Linked DNA regions of Thioclava sp. GXIMD2076. The main gene of each other region encodes a partner of the protein of the gene in region 2 in a complex. Links are inferred from orthologs where the notes say so. Each region holds a gene or a part of one and is shown on either strand. Other genes may lie near its edges.

Evidence for each region. Proteins that work in one complex are often made in the same cells at the same time.
Region 1: the proteins of WDB91_RS03475 (region 2) and tldD are in contact, whole or in part, in a solved structure (PDB 5NJ9), measured with the Escherichia coli proteins. The link is inferred for Thioclava sp. GXIMD2076 from one-to-one orthologs.

Annotation. Positions count from the first base shown.
Region 1 is NZ_CP149932.1:1,258,761-1,261,946, forward strand. The notes cover bases 296-3,175. They hold tldD (metalloprotease TldD), read right to left. Parts: upstream 2,508-3,175; coding sequence 1,083-2,507; downstream 296-1,082. Other genes in these bases: dprA (DNA-processing protein DprA), read right to left, coding at 296-841; cyoE (heme o synthase), read left to right, coding at 2,870-3,175. Also shown: more of dprA, read right to left, coding at 1-295; more of cyoE, read left to right, coding at 3,176-3,186. UniProt on the Escherichia coli protein: Metalloprotease involved in CcdA degradation. Suppresses the inhibitory activity of the carbon storage regulator (CsrA).
Region 2 is NZ_CP149932.1:702,072-705,171, reverse strand. What follows is about bases 1-2,794. They hold WDB91_RS03475 (TldD/PmbA family protein), read left to right. Parts: upstream 1-619; coding sequence 620-1,969; downstream 1,970-2,794. Other genes in these bases: WDB91_RS03470 (3'(2'),5'-bisphosphate nucleotidase CysQ), read left to right, coding at 1,983-2,744; WDB91_RS03480 (DUF2125 domain-containing protein), read left to right, coding at 1-550. Also shown: WDB91_RS03465 (hypothetical protein), read left to right, coding at 2,844-3,100.

The DNA.
Region 1 (3,186 bases), 560 kb from region 2 along the record:
GGACGGGCGTGGTCTGCACTGGTCCCAGTGCCTCGGCAATATCGGCGAAATCGCGGATCAATGTGGCGCCATCGCGGATCAGCAGGTTGCAGCCTCCCACACGCCCGTCCATCGGATGGCCGGGCACGGCCATGACCTCTCGCCCCTGATCGAGCGCATTGCGGGCGGTCAGCAGGCTTCCCGATTTCGTGGCAGCCTCTATGACAATCGTCGCCCGCGCGAGACCGGAAATGATGCGGTTGCGTTGCGGGAAATGGCGGGCCTGCGGCGGCATCCCGACAGGATTTTCCGAAAGTCGCAGCCCCTGCGCGGCAAGATCCGCATGCAGCGCTTTGTTCTCTTTGGGATAGACGACATCGATCCCGCCGCCCTGCACACCGATCGTGCCGGTGGTGAGCGCCGCCCTATGCGCCTCGGCATCGATCCCGCGGGCCAGTCCCGAGACCACCACATAGCCTGCCTCGCCCGCCTCGCGGGCCAGACCTTCCGCCATCCGCCGCCCGAGAGACGAGGCGCTGCGGGCGCCGACAAAGGCCAGTGCAGGGCGTTTGAGTAACCCGAGATCGCCCATTGCCCACAGGACAGGAGGCGCATCCGGAAGATCGTAGAGCGCCTGCGGGTAATCGGGCGCGCCGAAACAAAGGAGGCGCGCGCCCGCCTTCCGGCCCGCGTTCAGTTCCGCCAGAGCGGCGGCCTCGCTACAAGGAGAATAATCGGTCACACCGGCAGAACGGGCAATCTCGGGCAGGGCCTCAAAGGCCGCCGCGACCGATCCGTGTTCGGCAATGATCCGGTGAAAGGTCGTGGCCCCGATACGACGCGAGCGAAAGAGGCGGAGCACCAGCAGTTCATTTTCTTCCGTGGTGGGTGGGGTGAAGGGGGTGGGGTAAGAAAACAAGCCTGTTTTCATCCGGTCCTCCGCCTCTATCGCAAAACCAGATTGCTGCGTTAAGATTAACGAAAGGTTACCGAATCCGGCATCGCTGGAATTTTGCTAAAAATTTATTTGATCTTTCGATAGAAAAAGCCGCCCCGAGAGGCGGCTATCCTGTTGTCATACCAAGGAAACGAGTGCCCCAAGGTCAGGATGCAGCCGAGCCGCCAACCGTCAGCCCGCCGATCATCAGACTGGGTTGGCCGACGCCTACGGGCACCCATTGACCTTGCTTGCCGCAATTCCCGACACCCGGATCGAGTGCCATATCATTGCCGATGGCGCGAATCTTCTGCATCGCGGTCGGGCCGTCACCGACCAGCGTGGCCCCTTTTACCGGCGCGCCCACAACACCGTTCTTCACACGGTAGGCTTCGGTGCAGTTGAACACGAACTTGCCATTGGTGATGTCCACCTGACCGCCGCCAAAGCCCACGGCATAGATTCCGTCTTTCAGATCGGTCAGAATGGAGGCCGGATCGGTATCGCCGCCCATCATATAGGTATTGGTCATGCGCGGCATGGGGCAATGGGCAAAGCTCTCGCGGCGGCCATTGCCGGTGGGCATGACCCCCATCAGGCGCGCATTCTGGCGGTCCTGCATATAGCCCACCAGAATACCGTCCTCGATCAGCACATTCCTGCCCGAAGGCGTGCCCTCGTCGTCGATGGTGATCGAGCCGCGACGGTCGGGGATGGTGCCATCATCCAGAACGGTCACGCCCTTGGCGGCCACCTGTTGCCCCATCAGACCGGCAAAGGCCGAGGATTTCTTGCGGTTGAAATCGCCCTCCAGCCCGTGGCCCACGGCCTCGTGCAAGAGGACACCCGGCCAACCCGGACCCAGCACTACATCCATCTGCCCCGCAGGCGCAGCCTCGGCGCGCAGATTGACCAGTGCGATGCGCAGCGCCTCGCGCACGGCGGGCTGCCATGTGTCGGGTGTGATCAGCCCTGCCAGACCGTAGCGGCCACCGCCGCCATGATTACCCGACTCGCGGCGACCGTTTTCCTCCACGATCACCGAGACATTGATCCGCGCCATCGGACGGATATCCGACACCAGCCCGCCTTCGGGGCGCAGGATGAAGACCTCCTGCAGCGAGGCCGCCATCGAGGCCGAGACCTGCACCACGCGCGGATCGAGATCACGGGCGAAGGCATCGATCTCCTTGAGGATGTCGATCTTGGCGGCAAAGGTCGCGTCCGTCATCGGATCGTTATCGGTGTAAAGCCGCAGATTGGTGCCCTGCGGCGGGGGCGCCATCGTGCCGCCACCGGAGCCAACGGCCAGACGTGCGGTCTCGGCGGCGCGTTTGAGCGCGCTTTCGGTCAGCTCGGTCGAATGGGCATAGCCCGAGACCTCGCCGCGCACAGCGCGCAGGCCGAAGCCCTCCGAGGCGTCGTAACTTGCATTTTTCACACGGCCATCGTCGAAGACGAGCGCCTCGGAACGACGGCGTTCCAGAAACAGCTCGCCATCATCGGCGCCCGCCGTCGCCTCTCGCAAGACGGCAAGCGCGCGCTCTTCATCCAGCTGGGTTTCGAACGGGGCAAAGCGGGTCTCGCTCATGCGGTATCCTTTCCTATTCGCGCGGCACGGGCGCGCGCGGGTCTGCCTATGGATATGTCGCGTCCGGCCCACCGTTACAAGTTTTGAAGACAGGACGCTGGGCCGCACGCGCTCATCAGCAGCAAATTTGAACGCTCACACTATGTAAAGATGTGGCGTAATATCAATAATAGGTGTATCCGGCCCCTGCGCGATTTCGCTTTCAGAGGCGGATTGGGCTTGGCTTTTGCCGCATCGGGGCACCTCGTAGCTCTCGGCTCTTGTCGGAAACGTGACAGGTCGGGATGCCGTGGGCAGGAGCTGGACAGGTTTTGTGCCGCGCAGCCGCGCGACAGATGGCAAAGACGAACCGGAAGGCACGGATGAGCGATATCGGCTATGTAAAACCGCAAGGACAGGACGCGCAGTTCAACGATTTCGTGGCTCTCTTGAAGCCGCGCGTGATGTCGCTGGTAGTGTTCACCGCCTTTGTGGGACTTGTGGTAGCTCCTCTGCCTGTGCATCCGCTGGTTGGCTTTATCTCCATTCTTTTCATTGCCTTGGGTGGTGGTGCCTCGGGCGCGCTGAATATGTGGTATGATGCCGATATCGATCGCATCATGAAGCGCACGCAAAGCCGCCCGATCCCTGCTGGCCGCGTCAGCGAGACCGAGGCTCTGGGCTTTGGCCTGGCGCTCTC
Region 2 (3,100 bases):
CCATGCGGAAGGCGGGCTGAGCTTCCCAACGACCAAAGGCGCTGCACTCAAGCCTTTCGGGGTGGATCTGGCCCTGAAAGGTGTGACGCTCGATGACCAGATCTGGCGGATGCTGGACCCGCAGGGCAAGCTGCCCCATGATCCGGCGCAGCTGGAGCTGAAGCTTTCGGGCCATGCCAAGGTCAATCAGGACCTCTTCGACGAGAATTTCGGCCAGCTGCCGGTCTCGCCGGGCGAATTGCGCGATCTCAATCTCGATCTGCTGCATCTCAATGCGGTGGGTCTCGACCTGACGGGCAATGGTGCGGTGACCTTCGATGGCGGTTCTGCAATGCCGTGGCCTGTGGGTAAGGTGCATCTGGCGCTGAGCGGGGCCAAGGGTCTGATGGGCAAACTGACCGAGATGGGGCTTCTACCGCAGGATCAGGCAATGTTTGCCCAGATGATTCTCGGGCTATATGCAAGATCAACCGGCGACGATGCGATGGAGACCGATCTGGAATTCACCCAAGACGGGCATATTCTGGCAAACGGCCAAACTATCCAGTAAGAGCAATCAAACTCGTGTGAGTCGCCCGGCCCGCGCCGGGCGTCTTGCCATCTGACGGAAGGAGATCCCATGTCTGGTACCGATCTTAGCGATCTGACAGCCCGGCTTCTGGACGCGGCCAAGAAGGCCGGTGCGGAAGCTGCGGATGCAATGGCGGTGGATGGCACGGCCGTGTCCATCGACGTGCGGCAGGGAGCTCTGGAACAGGCCGAGCGCGCCGAGGGCGTGGAGATCGGTCTGCGCGTGCTGATCGGCGGGCGTCAGGCCTGCGTGTCGGCCTCCGATATTTCCGACCGGACCATTGGTGATATGGCCGAGCGCGCCGTCACTATGGCCCGTATCGCGCCCGAAGATCCCTATGCAGGGCTTGCCGACCCCTCGCAGCTGGCGCGTGACTGGGATCTGGCGGTGCTCGAGCTGAACGATCCAACCGAAGACCCGAGCGCGCAGGCGCTGGAAGAGGATGCGCTGCGTCTGGAGGCTGCGGCCTTGGGCGTGGAAGGGATCACTCAGGTCTCGGCGGCTTCGGCCTCCTTCACCCGTCAGCGAGTCGAGCTGGCCGCGAGCAATGGCTTCTCGGGCGGCTATGCGCGCTCTTCGCGTGGGCTTTCGGGCGTGGCGATCTCGGGTGAGGGCCTGAAGATGGAGCGTGATTACGCAGGTGAAAGCCGCATCTTCCAATCCGATCTGCCGAGCCCTGAAGAGGTTGGCCGTCTGGCCGCAGAACGCACTGTGGCCCGCCAGAACCCGCGCCGTCCGAAAACCGGAGCCTATCCGGTAATGATCGACGAGCGGGTGTCGTCGAGCCTGATCTCGCATCTACTCTCGGCGGTAAACGGTTCCTCTGTGGCGCGCGGGTCGTCATGGTTGCGAAATGCGATGGGCGAGCAGGTCCTGCCCGAGGGGATGTCGCTTCTCGAGGACCCGCATCGCGTGCGTGTGCAGGGCTCGCGTCCGTTCGATGCAGAAGGTCTGCCGACCGCCAAGCGGGTGATCGTCGAGAACGGGATCCTGAAAAGCTGGACGCTGGATCTGGCGACCGCACGTAAACTGGGGCTGGAAAGCACCGGCAATGCCTCCCGCGGTCTGTCTTCGGCGCCGGGGCCGGCGGCGGGCAATATCGCCCTGACCCAAGGAACGAAATCCCAAAGCGAGCTTTTGGCCGAGATGGGCACCGGACTTCTGGTGACCTCGTTCATTGGCGCGACGATCAACCCCAATACGGGCGATTATTCGCGCGGGGCCAGCGGGTTCTGGGTCGAGAACGGGCAGATCGTCTATCCGGTGAATGAATGCACCATCGCGGGTAATTTGCGCGATATGCTGAGGGGGCTTGTGGCCGCGAATGACGCACGCACCCATCTGAGCCATGTGGTGCCGTCGCTTCTGGTCGAGGGGTTGACGCTTGCCGGTGAGTAACTATCGACACGATTTGCAACTGTTGGAAAGTGTCGCCCGCGAGGCGGGGGATCTGTCGCTGAAATACTGGAAGCAGTCGCCCGAGGCGTGGAACAAGCCTGCCGATGCGGGCCCTGTCTCCGAGGCCGATCTGGCGGTGAACGACTTCCTCGAAGCGCGGTTGCGGGGCGCGCGGCCTGATTACGGCTGGCTTTCGGAAGAAAGCGTGGACAGCACCGAGCGGCTTGAAAACGAACGTGTTTTTATCATCGATCCGATTGATGGCACACGGGCATTCCTCAATGAGGATCCGGGCTTCGGACAGGCGATTGCGGTGGTCGAGAACGGGCGCGTGGTGGCGGGCGTGGTGCATATGCCGGCCCTTGCGCTGACCTATACCGCGACAGCCGATGGCCCCGCGCTTCTCAACGGGACGCCGATCCGGCCCAGCAACGCGACGCGGATCCGCGGCGCGACCGTGCTGACCTCGAAATTCAGCGATGATCCGGGGATCTGGCTGAACGGGTTCCCGGGCTACAAGCGCTCTTTGCGGCCGTCGATGGCATGGCGGCTCTGTCTGGTGGCCGAAGGCCGGTTCGATGCGACGATTTCCATGCGGAAATCCTGGGAATGGGACGTGGCCGCGGCCAGTCTGATTGCCGAGCGGGCAGGGGTCACCGTGACCAACCGTCTGGGCGAGCCCTTCGGGTTCAACCGCCCTGAATGTCAGGAAGACGGGCTGGTTGTTGCGCCGCCCGAGCTGCATGCGGATTTCATGGCACAGCTGCGGAACTGACATCCTATAAAACTTTAATAAAAGTCGCTGGTTACCAATTGCTAACGATTTCGGCCTAGCGTCCCACAAAGCAAGAATTGCGTTTGCGGGGCGAATCCCATGGTTGAATTCCGGCGGCTGGTGGCTGTCTTTTTACTCGGTCTCCTCGGGCTCTCGTCCGGGGCTTTTGCGGAGGATGCGCCGCTCTCGGCATTGCGTGCCGATCTGATGTCGGTCTGGAACGATCCGGCATCCTCGGATGACCCCGATGCATTGCCGGATCTTCCGCAGATGCCGGAGATCGCGCAGCTTCCCGATGGCAGCGTGCTGCGGGCCGACAGGCAGGCGGAAGAGCCTCCCGAGCCCCGGATCAATAC